DNA from 4 places in the Pseudoalteromonas sp. N1230-9 genome. Region 1 is predicted to be linked to each of the others. Evidence: predicted binding sites of a transcription regulator. Region 1 holds the regulator's gene; each other region holds the start of a gene.
The links. Region 1 encodes sigma-54, which starts transcription at its own class of promoters, with help from an activator protein. Its sites were predicted from a motif close to GTTGGCACGNNNNTNGNNT; they were not measured.

Region 1 (4,977 bases):
TTACTGAGTATTGTTTTTGTTTGTTGCATGATCTGGTTATGGTATCCGTACTTTAGCCAACCAACAGGCGCAATAAACAGTGAAGACGAGATAATCGCAACACCGGATTACACCGCTATTGCGCTAAAGCAAACTGCGTATGATGAGCAAGGTAACATCAGCCATAAAGTCGCTGCGGCTAAAATGGAGCTATACCAGCAATTAGGATTTACTTTTTTTGAACAGCCTATTTTTACCATCTATGGGGATCAACAGGTTTGGCAGGTAAAAGCAAAAGAGGCTACCTTGTACGAAAACGATCAGCTCATTTTTGAAGGTGACGTTGTTGCAAAAAATCTAACTCATAATGGCATGATTGAAGATATCAACGCAGAAAATATCAATGTCGATATTGAAAAAATGACCATGTACTCAAAACAACCTGTTACATTAACAGGCCCAAACTTAAAGATTACCGGTAAAGGTTTAAAAGCCGATTTAAAAGCCGAAATCGTCGAGTTAACTAACCATACACGAACCATATACTATGACCAATAAACTTAAAAAATTACTTCTAATCCCAAGCTTATTGATTGCGTTTTCAAGCGCTGCTGCAGACCAAGCGGGTACTCCTATCAGCATTAGCTCAGATCGCCAAGTAGGTCAGTTAAAAAATGGTGTAGGGATTTTTGAAGAAAATGTAGAAATAACCCATGGTAATCGTCGTATTACCGCAGATCGCCTAGAAGCACATGCAGGTGAAGTTGATGGTACTGTTTCACTTATCATTGCCACAGGTAAGCCAGCCTACTTTGAAGAAAAACAAGAAGATGGCACGGTTATGAGCGCCAGCGCAGACGAAGTTCGTTACGATGTAGCAAAGCGTTTACTCACATTAGTTGGCGATGCGCAAGTGACACAAGCAGGGCAAAAAGTCAGCGCAAAAAGTATAACTTATGACATGGAACAACAGCTAATTAGTGCTGAAAAAGACGAAAACTCAACGGATCGTGTGCATACAATCTTAGTGCCTGTTGATAATAAAAAAGATGATAAAGGCCAGCCATGAGTACATTAAAAGCAGAGCTGCTAGCAAAGAGCTATAAAGGCCGCCAAGTTGTCAAAAATGTGGGACTAGAAGTCGAAGCAGGCAGTATTGTCGGCTTACTAGGTCCTAATGGTGCAGGTAAAACCACCACCTTTTATATGATTGTTGGGCTAGTGCCAAGCGACAAAGGTAAAATTAGTATTGATGACAACGACATCACTTTATTACCCATGCATAATCGTGCTCGATTAGGTATTGGCTATTTACCTCAAGAATCATCCATTTTTAGAAAGTTGACAGTCTACCAAAACCTGATGGCGATTCTTGAAACACGCAAAGATCTTAAAAAACAGCAACGAGAAGAAACACTCAATAACCTGCTTGATGAATTTAGTATTCAGCACATCCGAGATAGCCAAGGTATGGCGCTATCAGGAGGCGAGCGTCGCCGTGTTGAAATCGCGCGAGCATTAGCCGCAGATCCAAAATTTATTCTGCTAGATGAGCCTTTTGCTGGTGTTGATCCAATTTCAGTGTTAGATATAAAGAAAATTATAGAGCATTTGAAAAACCGTGGTATCGGTGTACTAATAACTGACCATAATGTTCGAGAAACCCTTGATGTTTGTGAAAAAGCCTACATTGTTTCTCATGGGGAGCTAATTGCATCAGGCACGCCTGAGCACGTATTAGCAGACCAAACGGTACGCGATGTCTATCTAGGCGAGCAATTCAGGTTGTAACCAATACACCATCGACTAGAGCATCTGCTAGACTTACAATAATGACAACATATTGATATTGACTCAAAGTAGTATCAATCAATGATTTAAAAGGATTGTTAGGGATACATGAGGCAATCATTACAGCTGCGCATGGGCCAGCAACTTACAATGACTCCACAACTGCAACAAGCCATTCGCTTATTGCAGCTTAGTACATTGGATCTCCAGCAAGAAATACAAGAAGCGCTTGATAGTAATCCTCTGCTTGAAGTGGAAGAAGCGGATTATAATGAAGAAGCGATCGGTAAAAACGAACAAAAATCTGACTCTGATGATTCACAAGTCACAGCTACGGCAGAAGAAGCACCCAGTGAATACGAGCAAGAGAGCAGTGATGCACTCAATAAAGATACCGTCAGTGACGACCTAGCAATGGATGTCACGTGGGATGAGTACATGAGTGCAGCCCCTTCAACCTCGTCAGGGCCAATGCCAGAAGATGAGTCTATTTACCAAGGTGCGTCAACCGAAACTCTCCATGAATATCTGATGTGGCAACTACAGTTGACCCCATTTAGTCCGACTGACGAAGCGATTGCTGTTGCTATAGTCGAAGCTATCGATGACTCAGGTATTTTAACTGTGAGTTGTGAGGATATTGTTGAAAGCTTTAATCAAAATGATGATGAAGAAGAAATAGAACTTGATGAAGTCGAAGCGGTCTTAAAAAGAATACAGCTATTTGATCCTGTCGGCATTGGTGCTCGCAGCTTACAAGAGTGCCTATGTATACAACTTCGTCAATTCGATGCAGATACACCTTATTTGGCTGAAACTAAAATGGTTTTATCTGAGCACATCGAATTATTAGCAAGTCGCGACTATCGTACTTTGATGAAAAAGACTAAGCTTAAAGAAAACGAGCTTAAAGAAGTGATGACACTTATCCATAGCTTAAACCCTAAGCCCGCGGATAGCATCGTACGTGAAGAGTCTGAATACGTCATACCTGATGTATCGGTAAAAAAAGTAAAAGGTCGTTGGGTGGTTGAGCTAAACCCTGACTGTATGCCAAAGATCAGAGTGAACAGCCAGTATGCGGCTATGTCACGCTCTGTAAAATCAAGCAGTGACAGCCAGTTTATTCGCTCTCATCTGCAAGAAGCTAAGTGGTTTATTAAAAGCTTAGAGAGTCGGAATGATACTTTATTAAAAGTAACGAACTGTATTGTTCAACAACAACAGGCTTTCTTTGAACACGGCCCAGAGGCGATGAAGCCGATGGTGCTAAATGATGTCGCTGAAATGGTCGAAATGCATGAATCGACGATTTCACGGGTAACAACGCAAAAATATATGCATACCCCAAGGGGTATTTTTGAGTTGAAATATTTCTTCTCAAGCCACGTCAGCACAGAAAATGGTGGCGAGTGTTCATCAACGGCAATACGCGCTTTAATCAAAAAGCTTATTGCCGCAGAAAACTCAGCGAAGCCATTGAGTGACAGTAAGATTGCAGATATATTGGCTGAGCAAGGAATTAAAGTAGCTAGACGTACAATTGCAAAATACCGAGAGTCTCTAGCAATACCGCCGTCTAATCAGCGTAAAAGCTTGATTTAGACGTTTTACATAGAAGGAAAATGCTTATGCAACTAAACCTAACTGGTCGTCATGTAGAAATCACAGATTCATTAAAAGACTATGTAAACACCAAGTTTGCGAAACTAGAAAGGCATTTTGATCATATTAATAATGTTCATGTCATTCTAGATGTAGAAAAATTAAGTCAAAAAGCAGAAGCAACTTTACATGTAAACGGAGGCGAACTGTTTGCCTCTACAGAGCATCAAGATATGTACGCGGCCATCGACTCGCTAATTGATAAGCTTGATCGCCAAGTTATTAAACACAAAGAGAAATTAGCTCGACACTAAATTATGAAACTTAGTTCACTTACTAGCCAGGACTGCAGCAAAGCTGCGGTCCTTTTTAATAGCAAAAAAAGAATTCTCGAATTTATCAGCGAACTCGCTCATAAGCAGCTTCCTCATCTATCGCAGCAAGATATTCTTAATGCTTTACTCAATCGAGAAAAGTTGGGGAGTACAGGAATTGGTAGAGGCATTGCTATTCCGCATGGTCGTATGTCGGGTGCTGATAAACCACATGCGTTTATTATAGTGAGCGAATCGCCAATTAACTTTGATGCAATTGACAACCGCCCTGTTGATATTTTTGTTGCACTCATCGTACCTGATGGAGACTGCCAACTTCATTTAAAGACCTTATCAACAATTGCTGATAGACTAAAAGATAAAGAATTTTGTAAACAGTTACGCAGCGCAAAAACCGATCAGGAACTGTTTCAAGTTATTGCATCAGAGGCATAAATGGAATTAATTATTATCAGTGGCCGTTCTGGCTCAGGTAAATCAGTCGCTTTACGAGTCCTTGAGGACCTTGGTTATTATTGCGTTGATAATATTCCTGTAAACCTATTACCTTCGCTAGTGCGTAGTGTTTCTGATAATTACGACAAAATAGCGGTCAGTATCGATGTGCGTAACCTGCCAAAAGAGCAACAAGAATTTAATGATATTCTTGAATACTTGCCAGGTTTCGCCAACCCAACATTATTTTACCTTGATAGTGATGATCAAACACTCATTAAACGTTTCTCTGAGACAAGACGCTTACACCCGCTTTCTTTAGATTCTTTACCGCTCGATTTAGCAATTAAGCAAGAAAAAATACTGCTTGATGTCCTAATTACCCGCGCTGATTTTATGATCGACACAACGGATTTAAGTGTACATCAGCTAGCAGAGTCAATTCGTGAGAAGATTCTCGGTAAAAAAGATAAAAAGCTCATTATTACCTTTATGTCATTTGGCTTTAAGCATGGTATCCCGAAAGAAGCTGACTATGTATTTGATGCACGCTTTTTACCAAACCCGCACTGGGAGCCAGATCTTAAGCCACTTACAGGGCTCGACCAACCCGTTAAAGATTACCTTGCAAGCCATAGCATAGTGCAAAAATTTACTTGGCAGATTCAAACCTTTGTGCAAACGTGGTTACCACACCTTGAACGCAATAACCGCAGTTATTTAACTATCGCAATTGGCTGCACGGGTGGACAGCATCGCTCTGTTTACTTAGCACAGACGATTGGTGAAAGTTTCGCGAAAAGCCATGCGAATGTAAAAATTCGCCATCGTG
Region 2 (4,977 bases), 430 kb from region 1:
CAGTTGAAGCCAAGTTTCCACGTTTCGTTGCTACCTACTGTATCGTAGTCAGCCCAGCGGAAACCAAACTCTACATCAAGAGTTTCAGCACCCGGCAAGCCATCTAACACAGGTAAGTAACCTTCTAAGAAGAACTCATCGACTTTAAAGCCACCTGTAATAGGCAGTTGGTTACCACCTGCACCACCTTGACAACTAGCAGGGGCAAGTTTTAAACATTCATCAGGCTCAAATAAGCCTTTTTCGCGACGATTTTCATAACCAAAACTCATCGAAAGTGGTGCACCAGCACCTGGGATTTCGATAAACTCGATTGCACCATTAACGGTTGCGGTGAAAATTTCTTGGCTGTACTTTTGTTGTTGAAGGGCAATTGCTTGTGCATAGCCTGCCATTTCATCCGTGATGGTACCAAAGCCACCAAATAGATTAATTGGCACACAGCTTGAATCACCATTTTTACAGGTTACACCATCGGTTGTATCTAATGCATTTTGAATGTTGGTTAAGTTTGTATAACCACCACGTACAGTTGTACGGTTAGATTCACCATATTGATAGCTGACATCATATTCCCAGTCATCTAGGAAGAAACCTGTTACACCAGTCACGATTTGGAACTGAGTACTGTCAAATCGTTCTGTACGAGCACCTAACTCTAATGTTCTACGACGTAACTGCACTTTTAGATAGTCTTCACTATCAACAATGCCGTTACCGTTAACATCTTGCCAGTTACTGTCATTTAAGCTACCAGCCGCCAAAGCAGCAGAAGCGCCATCAATCATAAATTGTCGAGCTTGATCGCCAATTAACGGGTTCGCTAAAGGTAAATCAAAACTTGAACCAAACGTACCAGATGGTGCTACTTGCGTATCAACACTGGTGTTAGTGTAGTTAAAGCTTGAATAAACTTTATGCTCATCAGTGAGGTTATATTTAGCGATTGCGGTTGCTGAATAACGCTCTGAAGGTGTTTGATAGAAGTTATATGGATTGAAGTTAAATACACTACATGTATCTGGTTGCAATGTACCATCGTTTCTAAATTGCCCTGAGCCAGTTGTGCCTGCACCAACAATTGCAAATCGTGTTGGGAATGCAGTTGTTGAGCCGCCACTTTCAACCGAGTTAGGACCACTACAATCTGCTGGCGCAGGGATTGGTGGCTCGCCGTTTAAAAATTGCTCATAGTTAGCACCGGTAGCCGTTTCAATACCAAGTAAACCTAAAGGACGATCACCTAGTAGTACTTGATCACGCTGGCTCCAGCCAAGAGATAGTACAACGTTACCTTTATCGTCTTCTAGGTTAGAACCTATTGTTAAGGCTATACTGTTTTTGTCACCGTCATTGTCACCGGTTTGAGAGTGTTTAAGATCTAAATCAACACCTTGAAAGTCTTCTTTTAATACAACATTCACCGCACCTGCAATCGCATCAGAACCATATACAGCTGACGCACCACCAGTGATAATATCAATTCGTTCAATTAGTGCTGTTGGAATTGTTGAACTGTCAACTGAGCCATTATAGTTGTATGGGATCATCCTACGTCCATTCATTAGAACAAGTGAACGTTGCGATCCTAAACCTCTTAAGTTAATAGTGGCTGCACCGCCAGAGCCATTATTTACGTTACTACCATCGCCAGGTATTGTTGAAGGTAAAGTTCTTAGTATTTGTTCTACTTCAGGCTCTTGTTGATAACCTAATTCTTTTTCTCCGATTGATACAATTGGACTTGCAGAAACAGCGCCCGGTTGTCTAATACGACTACCTGTGATTGAAATTACTTCAAGATCTTTTTTTGCGTCGCTTGTCTCTTCTGCTGCACTCATTGGTGCGTATATAAGAGCTGTAGAAACAACCCCTGTACTAATCGCCAGCTTTACAGCATTTGATAGTTTGTTTTTTAACATTGTTATCTCCCAATATTTAATTATAGTTGGCTAGAAAACAATGGATTACTACTCGATATCCATTCTTAGCATGTTTAGATTAGTACACAACCTAGGTAAATGTGTAGTTTTTGATAAGAAAATGTATAAATATTGAAATTTTAATGTTTTATGCTGAGTTGGAGAGAATGACAATCATAAAAAAAAGCGGCTTTGAGGCCGCTTTTCTGGTTGGTATTTTGTATAGAAGGATTAGCAGTTAGTTTCTTTTGCGTTTACACCTTCTTTAACATCTTCACATGCATCTTCTACAGCATTTTGTGTATCAGTAATTGCTTCGTCAATGCGCTCACCTGCATCTTCAGCTGTGTTATCTTCACAACCCATAATGAATAGACCTGAAAATAGGGCGATAGTAGCGGCTTTTAAAGTTGAATTTTTCATAATCAAATTCCTTGTAATATTTAAAAATGTAGTTTCTAAGTGTCTGTTATTACTGTGTTACTTGGGTACGTTGCCTCTAAGTGCACCTGATACCAGTGAAATAACAAGTAAAACTAGAAATATAAAAAAGATAATTTTAGCGATACCTGCTGCGGCTCCTGCGATACCGCCAAAACCTAACACTGCAGCGATTAACGCAATAACTAGAAAAGTAATTGTCCAGCGTAACATAGTGATTCTCCTTGGCTAATAATATTTCGTTTCGGTTGAAATAGTTGAAGCCAGTTCTATGCCATTGTTAAATGTTCTTTATTTTCAATTGGTTGTGATTTTTTCAGGGGTTTTTAAATTTTCTTATTTGGTAACTTTTACGAATTAGCATGTAACTTATTCATAGTGATTATTTTTCAACTTAAATGAGTAAAATCGCACCCTTTACTATTCTTATTTTGGTAAGACCAATTTATCTTTGTGGTGTTTTTATATTCTCAATGGCCTGTGTTGGCGAGGGTTTTGAGTATGTTATGTAAAAACAGGCAATGTCACCTTTATAACTTATGACTATATCGACTATTTTTATCATCTATATAGGGCTATTAATACGCTTATTTCACGGTTGTTAATTTTATGTTTTACGTGTTATTTTGAGTTAAATTGGTTTTACCAATTTACAAGGTGGTATACAAATCAAGAGTGTTTGTTATCATGTTGAATAATTATTTAACTATATCGACTTTTTATTTGTAACAGTGCGAGGGGCAGTATGGACATAAGTGGGTTACTCTCAACCGCGGCCAGCTTGATGATTACGGGCATGATTGGTGTATTTATATTTTTAACTATTTTGATTTCAGCCGTGATCTTAATGTCTAGGTTGATGAATCGTTTTGATGAACCAGTCGATGAGCCTGTACGAGCTGCAAAAATACAATCACAGCAGGGTGTGCCGCAAGCTCACATTGCAGCTATTAGCGCTGCAATCGCTCAATTCAGAAATAAACAAAAATAATGGGGCAGCTGAAAATGGCTAAATTAAAATTAACCGAACTAGTTTTACGTGATGCACATCAATCACTGTTGGCAACACGTATGCGCTTAGATGACATGTTACCTATGGCCGAGAAACTTGATAATGCGGGTTATTGGTCAATTGAATCATGGGGGGGCGCAACATTTGATTCTTGTATTCGCTACTTAGGCGAAGATCCTTGGCAGCGTATTCGTGAACTTAAAGCGGCGATGCCAAATACCAAACAGCAAATGCTACTGCGTGGACAAAACTTACTGGGTTATCGCCACTATGCTGATGATGTAGTGGAAAAGTTTGTCGAGCGTGCACATAAAAATGGTGTTGATGTATTTCGTATTTTTGATGCAATGAATGACGTACGTAATCTTGAAACCGCGATTAAAGCCGCTGTTAAAGTGGGTGCACATGCACAGGGAACAATTTCATACACAGTAAGCCCTGTGCATACTCTTGATATGTGGCTTAAGCTTGCTAAACAGCTAGAAGAGCTGGGCTGTCATTCTATTTGTATTAAAGATATGGCTGGTTTATTAAAACCTTATGACTGTGAGCAACTGATCAAAGGCTTAAAAGAAACGGTGTCAATTCCTATCGCGATGCAATGTCATGCTACAACAGGTTTAAGTACTGCAACCTATCAAAAAGCGATTGATGCAGGCATCGATATGTTAGATACGGCTATTTCATCAATGAGTATGACTTATGGCCACAGTGCAACAGAAACAATAGTATCGATTGTTGAAGGAACAGAGCGCGACACAGGTCTTAACCTTAATCAGTTAGAAGAAATTGCCGCTTATTTTCGTGATGTGCGTAAAAAGTATGCCGTTTTCGAAGGTAGCCTAAAAGGGGTTGATGGTCGTATCTTATTAGCACAAGTACCAGGCGGCATGTTAACTAACATGGAAAACCAGCTGAAAGAACAGGGGGCTGCGGATAAACTCGATCAAGTGCTTTTAGAGATCCCACGTGTACGTGAAGATTTAGGGTATATTCCACTGGTAACACCAACCTCACAAATTGTTGGTACGCAAGCCGTTCTAAATGTATTAACGGGTGAGCGTTATAAAACGATTACTAAAGAAACCGCAGGTGTACTTAAAGGTGAGTATGGTGCAACCCCAGCGCCGATGAATAAAGAACTTCAAGAACGTGTTTTAGACGGAAGCGAAGCAATAACGTGTCGTCCAGCTGATAAACTTGAACCCGAACTCGAAAAACTTGAAGCTGAATTATTAAAAGAAGCTAAAGAGCAGGGTTTAGAGCTGGCTGATGACGTGATTGATGACGTGCTTACCTATGCTTTATTCCCACAAATAGGCTTGAAATTTCTTAAAAATCGTCATAATCCTGATGCTTTCGAACCTGTGCCAACAGGTGAAAAAGCTAAATCTGATCAATCAACGAAACCTTCTTCAAATGGTGAGGTTCAAGCTGAGCAATACAGTGTGAAAGTTGATGGTAAAGTTTACGATGTTGTTGTTGCTAAAGGTGGCGAGCTTAAAGAGGTTGCACTCAAAGACAGTGAGTTAATACCACAATCTGCATCAGCGTCAGCTGGCGAAACACTCAATGCGCCACTGGCAGGTAATATTTTTAAAA
Region 3 (4,977 bases), 550 kb from region 1:
TATCAAACAATGAACCTGTTGGTACCATTTGTTCAGCAGAAGGCTCTGGATACATAGGTGCATAGTAAGGGTCATCCTGAACCACATGGTGGTTCTGTGTTGACATACAACCACCTAACATAAGTGCTGCCGATGTGACTAAGATAATATTACGCATGCGACCTCCTACCCATTAAAGCTGCTGATTAATGTAGCTAAGCATTTCATCAACTGCTGAAATCACTTTTGAATTCATTTCATAAATTCGTTGCGTTTCAATCAGATTTACAAGCTCTTCAGTTACATTAACGTTCGACGTTTCAAGTGATCCTTGAACCACAGTACCTAAGCCATCAATTCCTGGATTACCTTGCACAGGCGCACCACTTACAGCGGTTTCTGTATACAGATTTTGCCCCATCGGCTCTAAACCCGACGGATTAATAAAATCACTGATTGTAAGCTGACCAATCACGACATTTTCTGCTTGTCCTGCCACCCGCACAGATACTTCACCATCTTGTGAAACAGTGATTGATTGCGCATCGTCAGGGACATTCATTTCAGGCTGAATAGGGAAACCCGCACCAGAGGTTACAATTCGGCCATCTTCATCGGTTGTAAATTGGCCATTACGTGAGTAAGCAATATTTCCATCTGGCAGTTGTACTTCGAAAAAGCCAGGGCCTGAAATCATCCAATCGAGTGAGTTTTCGGTGGTAAGCATATTACCTTGCGAAAAGTTCTTCTGGTTTGCAACTACTTTTGCACCCGCACCAAGCATTAAACCTGATGGCATTTCAGTATCTTGTGATGAGCGACCACCAGGCTGATTGATATTTTGATATAGTAAATCTTCGAATACAGCACGGCTTTTTTTATAGCCTACTGTGCTGGCATTTGCGAGATTATTTGAAATCACCGAAATATCGGTTTGTTGGGCATCAAGCCCTGTTTTACTGATCCACAATGCAGGATTCATAATTCTACCCTCTCAGTGCTATTAAACGATGCGTAACAGCTGATCTTGACGTTCATCAATCTCTTCTGCTGTTTTCATCAATTTAACTTGTAATTCAAATTGGCGTTGATGGCTGATCATATCGACCATTTCATGTACAGGATTCACATTGGACATTTCAAGTGTGCCTGATAACACCTCTACATTTTCTGACACATCACAAAAGGTACATTGACCATTCACTAAGGTCTCTGGTTTTGGCCGAAATAAGCCATCATTACCTTTTTCAAGTTGCGTGTTATCAGCCTCAATAACCTTAAGTCTGTCAACGACTTCTAAAAAGTTTGCTGGCGCACCTTGAGGTCGAACTTGAATAGAACCATCTGAACTAAATTCAACTTTTTCAATGGGCAGTGGCAAAATAATCGGACCACCTTCGCCAATAACTTGACGTCCATGGCTGGTCATTAATGCGCCATCGGGAGTAATGTTTAATGTACCGGCTTTTGTATAAGCTTCGTTACCTGAGGCATCTTGAACACTTAGCCAACCTCTATCACTCAATGCAACATCAAGATCGCGTCCAGTCTCAACATACCCACCCGACTCCATATTTGAGCCAGGTCGCTCTTGCATAGAAAACACGCGTGTAGGCATGCCTTCACCAAACGCTTGCATAGAGCGGGCTTGTGCAAAATCAGCTTTAAAGCCAGTGGTGTTAGCATTAGCAAGGTTATTAGCCTTTAGGGCCAGACCTCGCATACTTTGCTTAGCACCCGACATGGCAATGTAGACCATTTTGTCCATAACATTGACTCATTAAAAATACGATATTTGATAAATGCAATAACAGTGCCAAAGTAAAATTGACGCCTTATTTAGCGCTTATGAAGTGTAGAGCTCTGTGTTGTAGCAGGTGTGGGTCTAGTGACTAAAATGAAAAAGGCTGCCTGTTAAAGAGCAGCCCTTGTGTCGGATTGAGTTGAAGATCCGCTATTATTAACGGATCTGTAAGATATTTTGTTGCAGTGTTGAGTTCACTTCAAGCGCACGCGAGTTTGCTTGGAAGTTACGCTGTGCACTAATCAAATCAACTAACTCAGACGTTAAGTTTACGTTTGATTGCTCAAGAGCAGAAGAATTCACAGTACCAAGCGTACCTGAACCTGGCTCCCCAGCAATAGGCTCACCTGAGGTTAAGCTTTTCTTCCACGATGTATCACCCACTTGTTGTAAGCCTTGTGAATTAGAAAAACGAACCATGGCAACTTGCCCTAGGAATGAGGTATCACCATTACTGTACGAAGCAACAACCTTACCATCTGTGCCAATATCAATACCTGCTAAGCGGCCCACTGTTGCGCCATCTTGCTCAAGTGCTTTAACTTCAAAGCGGCTGGCATACTGGGTTGGTATTTTATTTGTAGTACCTGCTTCATCACGCCAGTTAATATTAACGTCTTCAGGGAAACTCGCACCATTTGATAATAAGTCAGATAAACCAACCCCTGCACCCGCACCATTTGGGATAGAAAGTGGGTTGAAGGTAGCATCTGTATTTGGCGCACCATTTGTATTTAATGGTAAACCACTTGAATCAAACTGAAATGTTGATAATGGCGTGTAAGGCGCAGCTGTTTCTTCAACACCTGCTGGGCTAAATGGTTTTTCATCGAGCGTAGCATACACTTGCCACTCATTGTCATTCCCCGTTACGGTCGCATCTGTTTTCACAAAGTAAAGCTGTAAAACGTGCGGCTCACCCAGTGAGTCATATATCGTTGTCGATGTCGAACTGTTATACGACGCACTAGTTTCAGGGTCAAAAGGCGTGACTGTTGGCGTAGTAGAACGTGAATCTAGATTGAACGATGAATACACGTTATTGGTTGAACGCGGCGAGCCTGATGAGTCTGGAATTTGAATAGCTGAAGAGGTACTTAAGCTCACTGACGTTGTGTCACCTGTAGCAGGATCTACTGGAAAGCCTTGTAAGTAGTTTCCTTTAGCATCAACAACAAAGTTATCTTTATTTAACTTAAATGCACCAGCGCGCGTATAAGTAAAGTCTTGAGCTCCTAGCTCTTGGCTCATCGCGAAGTAACCTTCACCGGTGATGGCTAAATCAAGCGAGTTATTGGTAAACTGTAGTGAACCCTGATGGAACTGTTGAGCCACCATGGTTGTTTGCACACCATCACCATTCTTAGTTCGACCAGAGCTAAACACTGAAGATGCATATACATCCGCAAATTCAGCTCGTGATTCTTTAAAGCCTGTCGTATTAACGTTGGCAATATTATTTGCTGTTACATCTAAATCTTTTTGCGCGGCAGCAAGTCCGGTTAATGCAATATTGAAGCTCATAAGTCACCTCTAAAGTGTCAATCTGTAGCACTTGGCTAACTAATTAATCTGTATAATTAAGCGATTTCTGCTACATCAGTTAGCCTAACCGCGCCTTCTTTTGTATTTATAATGATGCCGTTCGAACCATTAATGTTCACACTCTCAATATTCTTGAAAGTCGCAATCGGTAAGCTGGTGTAGTCACCATTAACGTTGCCCTCGGCTTTGATTTTGTACTCACCAGGTGGCAAACGTTCGCCATCTTCATTTTCGCCATCCCATTCAAAACGAATTGCACCAGCAGATTGCGCCCCTAGCTCAATGGTTCTAACTAGTTGCCCTGATTCATCTTCAATACGCAGTGTTAACTCATCTACCGGATTTTCTGCAACAACAGAGCCTTTAGATACACCCGTTTCGTTTAAATCCAGCATATCTGACTCAAGCAACGCTTGCTTACCTACTAAAGTAGATGCTTGTAGCGCCGAGTTAGATGTCATTGAAGCCGTAAGGGATTCAAATTTACTATTAAGATTTGAAATACCTTCTGCCATAGTAAAGTTTGTCATCTGAGCAATCATTTGATCATTGTCAGCGGGCTTACTCGGGTCTTGAAACGATAACTGTTGAGTTAACAACGAGAAGAAATCTTCTTGTGTTAAAGTGTCATCTTTCTCTTCTGTTTTCGTTTGATTGTCTTGCCAACGTAAGTTATCTAAATACGTGGATGACGCACTGCTGATGTCGTTACTCATAACTTATCCTCGGTTACCGCTGCCCAAGCAACAGTGTTTTACTTAACATTTGCTTTGCTGCATCAGCAACTTGCACATTTGTTTGATAAGAGCGAGAGGCAGAAATCATATTAGCCATTTCTTCTACAACGTTAACATTTGGTTTGTAGATATAACCGTTTTCATCTGCACTTGGATGATTCGGGTTATATTCAATTTGCAGAGGCTTGTCGCTCTCTACAATACCCAGTACTTTAACGCCAACAGAAGAGCCCTGAGGATTGCTTTGTGATGCTGACGCTTTTGTAAGCTCAGCGGCAAACACAGGGTGACGCGCTCGGTAAGTCTCATTTTGACTAGAGCTAATCGTATTTGCATTTGAGATATTACTCGCCGTGGTATTTAAACGCACATTTTGTGCACTCATACCCGTACCTGAAATATCAAAAACATTATATAAACTCATGATTAAGCTCCTTGACTACCGAGGGCTTTTTTAAGGCCTTTAATTTTACTACTCATAAATTGCAGGCTTGCCTGATACTCTAATGAGTTTTGTACATACAAGTTTCGTTCCACTTGTATATCAACAGAGTTACCATCACCTGTATCTGCTTGATTTGGCGTGCGAAACATTTCTGAGTTACCAACAAAACGACTACCACCCGCAAGGTGTTTCTCGTTTGTACGTACCATAGTGTTGCCGCTTTGTTGGTTGCTTTTTGCCGCTTTTAATGCAGATGCAAAATCCACATCTTTTGCCTTGTAGCCCGGCGTATCAGCATTAGCGATATTAGTCGCTAATAACTCAGCACGTTGTGAACGGATCAACATTGCATGGGGGTGAACACCGAATGCTTTATCAAAACTGATAGCCATAACCATCTCCAAAAATTTGACTCTGCATTGGACAATGCAAAAGACAAGCCAAAAATAAAGAGCCTATCAATAAGG
Region 4 (4,977 bases), 1.5 Mb from region 1:
ATTACCGAAATAAGTATAGTCGTGAGCTCATAGCGCAACTTAAAATAAACAAAAAGCTGGCCCGCCATGACCGATTTATCAAACCGACATTATGCGACGGAGTGTATGCAAAGTCGTTGCTTTGAAGAGGGGGCCGTGTTTCTTTTAATTGATGTTGATAACTTTAAACAAGTGAATGACACCTATGGTCACCAAGTGGGTGACGAAGTGCTTATCTTTATTGCCGATATCTTTAAGAAAGTGTGTACCGATGAAGACATTAATTCACGTTGGGGTGGTGAAGAGTTTTTAATTGTAATCCCAAAAGGGCATGAACTTCGCGCACGAAACGTTGCTGATGAAATACACACACACCTAGCAAATAATACATTTAAAAGTGGTGAGCATTCCTTCAATGTGAGTTTAAGTATTGGTTTGTATCAGCGAACCCATATGGACAGTATTGATCAGTGCTTAAATATCGCTGATAAGCGATTATACAAAGCAAAATCTCAAGGTAAAAACCAAACAGTTGCTGAGCCAGATTTGGCCAAACACGAGCCAGCCTAATAAGCCCCGCCGACTCAATTATTTTTACTGATGCTACTTTTTATCACTAAGTTGTGTACTATGTGCTCATTATTTACAAGGGCATGTGAATAGTGAGTCAAGATAAGGAATATCATCAACATCTTCTTCGCGTTAAGTTCACAGCCTGTTTTGAGGCTCATTTTTAATGTCACTCTTAGAATCATTTAAGAAGTTGGGTAACTATTTTGGTGCATACAAGGTACACCTATGCCCCGAAGTTAAAGGCCAAGTGAGTGAAAATGGTGAACCTTTAATTAACGCAAAAATAGAAAGAAGGCTTCGTTTCTCTGATGGGAAATATGTAGAAGATTTTGCCTATACCGATGATAAAGGCGGCTTTTCTTTTCCAGAAGCCAATATGCGCTCTAATCAACCCGCAGTGCCATTTGCAGAAATTTTTACTTCTCAGTCACTTCTTTTAAAACATAAAAGTAAAGAGTACTGCTTATGGGGGGCAAGATTGTCAGGTTTTAGTTTTCGTGAAGAATATGCCAAGAAGCTAGGACGTTTAGTTGCAGATATTTCTAGTGATAAAGTACTTTTTAAATTTGAGAACACTAAGGGTGAAGATTATAAATTTGAAGCTGTAAGTATTGGGCGTTGGAATGAAGACTTCGAGATTATAGATTTAGATTCTTATTTTGATTTATCGGACATTGAATCTGATGATGAAGAGTGTCAGTTATAACACTTAAGCCTCATCATAGCGTTAACTTCTTTCCTTTAAATAACTCTCAATATCAATTTTCAAGCAAGTTTTAAAAAGCAAAATACCTAAAGACTAATCTGCTTGGCATAGTTTTGCGGCACAATTATTTACAATGATACTATTCTTTTTTATCGCTCAGTTGTGTACTATGTGCTCATTATTTACAAGGGCATGTGAATAGTGAGTCAAGATAAGGAATATCATCAACATCTTCTTCCCGTTAAGTTCACAGCCTGTTTTGAGGCTCATTTTTAATGTCACTCTTAGAATCATTTAAGAAGTTGGGTAACTATTTTGGTGCATACAAGGTACACCTATGCCCCGAAGTCAAAGGCCAAGTTAGTGAAAATGGCAAACCTTTAATTAACGCAAAAATAGAAAGGCTACTTTGTTTCTCTGACGGAAAATATGTAGAAAACTATGTATATACTGATGACAAAGGCGGCTTTTCTTTTCCAGAAGCCAATATTCGCTCTAACCAACCAGCTGTGCCATTTGCAGAGCTTTTCACATCTCAAATTATAACGCTTATTTATGAGGGCACTAAATATATTTTATGGACATCTAGGCTTTCAAATATTAAATATCGTCATGAATACGCTAAAAAATTAAGCTGTTTAAGAGCAGACTTATCAGATGAGGAGGTCTTTTTTCATTTTAAAAATAATCAAGTTCCGGGTTATAAATTTCGAGCTGCGAGTATAGCGCGTTGGGATGAAGACTTTGAAGTTATAGATGTAGATTCTTATCTTGGTATATCGGATATTGAAACGGATGACGAAGACCATTAATTAAATTATAAGGACATAAGTATGAGAACACTAACCCCAGCTTTTGCTGCAAACTTTGCAGCACTTGCCTATGAAACTTTGGAAAAAGCACCCTTAGTGTATACAGACTATTATCGGCTATTAGAGAATAGCTTTTCATTTGAATTAGAGCCTATAAAAGGTGTCAGTGGCTCTATTCTTGAACGCGTTTTTACTCATTCGACCAACTTTGGTTGCATTGCAAAAGGCAAAAAGGGACTGTTTGAAGGTGATTATGTCTTAGCACTACGCGGCACGGCAAAAATGCGAGATGTGATTACTGACCTTAATTGTGGTTTAAGTACCTGTAGTAATAGTCAGCCTGTGCATGCGGGGTTTAATCACACTTTTAACTCATTTAGAAAGCAGTTAGAACAATTTTTTAGTAAAAAAGCGAGCAAAAAGCTAAATATACATGTTGTGGGTCATAGCTTAGGCGGTGCTTTGGCTAATTTAGCTGCGAATTGGTTAAAAAATCACTTTGGTGCAAATGTGAAGCTTTATACTTTTGGTGCTCCACGAGTTGGTTATCATAGCTTTGCTATACAGACAGAAGCTGCAACAAATAACCATATTTACCGCTGTGTGCATGCCGCCGACCCCGTACCTTTAGTGCCAGTCTGGCCATTTATGCATACGGAGCAAGAATATATTTTAAATGGTGCTGCAACAATTACTCCAAAAGCCCATAGTATGACAGACCAGACGCCTGGCTACTTACATACTGCGAGTAATTTTAAAAGTTATGCTGCAATCAATAAAGGTATGGAAAAACGGATTCAAGAAGAAGTTAGGCTTGATTATGATAAGCGATTAGAGTGCAGCCGTACTTCAAGATGGGCAAGAAAAATAGGCGCTGCATTAATCACATATTTACGTGATACAGGCAAGTTATATGCGATACAAAACCACTACACGAATACGCTTACCGTCTATGACCAAATTGCTAAAGCATTAACCGACAGTATCGATCTCTCTAAAAATTATACGAGTGATGTGAAGGGGATTTTAGGTTACATGCTGGCTTTTTGTGGCTATCCATTTAAAGCAATCTCGTTTACGTATGCATCCATCAGGCATATTTTAAAGTTAATGCTTAAAAATGTGTTTTCTCTTGCAGGCCAAGCAATAGCACTAACAAAATAAGTACAAAAGCCGCCGATGGCGGCTTTTGTTAGGCTGCAAAATTAATGGCTTTTCTCAAAGTCATTAACTTCACGCTCTGCTTCTTCTTTCGATTTGCCGTATTTTTGCTGGATTTTACCAACAAGCTCTGTACGGCTACCTTCGATTCTATCTAAATCATCATTGGTAAGGTCGCCCCATTTACGTTGCACTTTACCTTTCAACTCTTTCCAATTGCCTTCTAAACGATCGCTGTTCATCATTATCTCCTTACTTTTTTAAACATTCACTTTAATAAAAGCAATTGATATGCCATTCAATTAAACTTATTAAACTGTTGAAATTATTGCAAATAATCAGCCTTGTCTATAAGGCGTTTATTTTTTACTGCAATTTGTTCTTAGTTATTTATAAAACTCTGTAACTTTTTCTTGCAAGGGAGAGTCATTGTCGTCGACTGTTTTTTGTTACAATAGCTAAAAATAAAGTAAGAGAAAGAAACGTGCTGCCCGTACAAGATATTTACCAATCATTGTTAACAACGATACAAAATAACCCTATGGCTTTGCTGCAAGCGCCACCAGGGGCAGGTAAATCAACATGGCTGCCATTAACGCTGATGCAAGCAGGCCACTTCAAGCGGATTGTTATGCTTGAACCTAGGCGTTTGGCTGCACGTAATATTGCTCAATACTTGGCGTCTTTACAAAATGAGGCCGTTGGTGAAAGTGTTGGTTTGCGCATTAGGGGTGAATCAAAAATTAGTAATGCAACCAAGCTGGAAATTGTGACAGAAGGGATGCTGACACGGATGCTACAAAATGATCCTGAGTTAACCGGTGTCGATTTACTTATTTTTGATGAATTTCATGAGCGCTCGATTGCCGCAGACACTGCGCTCGCTTTTGCGCTTGAAACACAAGCAGCCCTTAGAGACGATTTAAAAATCTTACTCATGTCGGCCACCTTAGACGGTGAGCGGTACAGTGAGTTTTTTGACTGTCCAATAATATCATCTGAAGGGCGAAGTTACCCAATTGATGAAATTTATGTTCCACTTAAAGATGAAAGCCGATGGTTAGAGGATATACCTACGGTTATTAAGCAAGCACTCAATGAGCAAACTGGTAGTGCTTTGGTGTTTTTACCAGGTCAGCGAGAAATTTTACGTGTAAAACAGGCATTGAACGATCTTGCTGATGATTGCGAAGTGTTTACTTTATTTGGTGAACAAAGCAAAGGAGAGCAACAAGCTGCTATAGCTCCTGCACAACAAGGTAAGCGAAAAGTCGTGCTGACAACAAATGTAGCCGAAACTAGCTTAACGATTGAAGGGATCCGTATTGTTGTCGATAGCGGTAAGCGCCGTGCAGCCAGCTTTAACTTAAAAACTGGGGTAACTGAACTTGTAACCCAAAGCATCTCTCGTTCCTCTGCGGTACAACGTGCAGGCCGTGCAGGGCGTTTAGAAGCAGGTGTGGTATATCGACTAGGTAGTAAGCAAACGTTTGAACGTCGTAACAGCCATGACGCCCCAGAAATCCTAACAAGTGATATTAGCCAACTACTGCTTGAAACTAAGCAGTGGGGCGCAGTTGTTACTGAACTAAACCTTCTTGATGCACCAAGCCCACAGCAAATTAAACACGCAACAGCACTTTTAAAAATGCTTGAAGCGCTTGATGAAAATGAAAAACTAACAAAGCTTGGTAGCCAAATGCTTAGTTTTGGGGCGGATATTCGTTTATCACATATGCTTATTAA

Region 2: LY624_RS12830 (DUF1328 domain-containing protein) is a predicted target of sigma-54. The motif match lies at 2,624-2,642, and genes of this name have one in related genera.
Region 3: LY624_RS12300 (flagellar basal body rod protein FlgF) is a predicted target of sigma-54. The motif match lies at 1,782-1,800, and genes of this name have one in related genera.
Region 4: LY624_RS04600 (CsbD family protein) is a predicted target of sigma-54. The motif match lies at 3,512-3,530, and genes of this name have one in related genera.

What each region holds. Positions count from the first base shown of each region.
Region 1 is NZ_CP090419.1:3,183,401-3,188,377, forward strand. It holds gene lptC (LPS export ABC transporter periplasmic protein LptC) at 1-537, shown strand, start outside; gene lptA (lipopolysaccharide transport periplasmic protein LptA) at 527-1,048, shown strand; gene lptB (LPS export ABC transporter ATP-binding protein) at 1,045-1,770, shown strand; gene LY624_RS14795 (RNA polymerase factor sigma-54) at 1,879-3,375, shown strand; gene hpf (ribosome hibernation promoting factor) at 3,402-3,689, shown strand; gene ptsN (PTS IIA-like nitrogen regulatory protein PtsN) at 3,693-4,145, shown strand; gene rapZ (RNase adapter RapZ) at 4,146-4,977, shown strand, end outside.
Region 2 is NZ_CP090419.1:2,752,757-2,757,733, reverse strand. It holds gene LY624_RS12840 (TonB-dependent receptor domain-containing protein) at 1-1,922, opposite strand, end outside; gene LY624_RS12835 (hypothetical protein) at 2,154-2,345, opposite strand; gene LY624_RS12830 (DUF1328 domain-containing protein) at 2,403-2,576, opposite strand; gene LY624_RS12825 (OadG family transporter subunit) at 3,109-3,354, shown strand; gene oadA (sodium-extruding oxaloacetate decarboxylase subunit alpha) at 3,369-4,977, shown strand, end outside.
Region 3 is NZ_CP090419.1:2,632,513-2,637,489, forward strand. It holds gene flgH (flagellar basal body L-ring protein FlgH) at 1-157, opposite strand, end outside; gene flgG (flagellar basal-body rod protein FlgG) at 173-961, opposite strand; gene LY624_RS12300 (flagellar basal body rod protein FlgF) at 983-1,747, opposite strand; gene flgE (flagellar hook protein FlgE) at 1,940-3,307, opposite strand; gene LY624_RS12310 (flagellar hook assembly protein FlgD) at 3,364-4,044, opposite strand; gene flgC (flagellar basal body rod protein FlgC) at 4,058-4,489, opposite strand; gene flgB (flagellar basal body rod protein FlgB) at 4,492-4,902, opposite strand.
Region 4 is NZ_CP090419.1:965,388-970,364, forward strand. It holds gene LY624_RS04575 (hypothetical protein) at 1-125, shown strand, start outside; gene LY624_RS04580 (GGDEF domain-containing protein) at 106-549, shown strand; gene LY624_RS04585 (DUF6795 domain-containing protein) at 716-1,258, shown strand; gene LY624_RS04590 (DUF6795 domain-containing protein) at 1,534-2,070, shown strand; gene LY624_RS04595 (lipase family protein) at 2,092-3,234, shown strand; gene LY624_RS04600 (CsbD family protein) at 3,276-3,473, opposite strand; gene hrpB (ATP-dependent helicase HrpB) at 3,716-4,977, shown strand, end outside.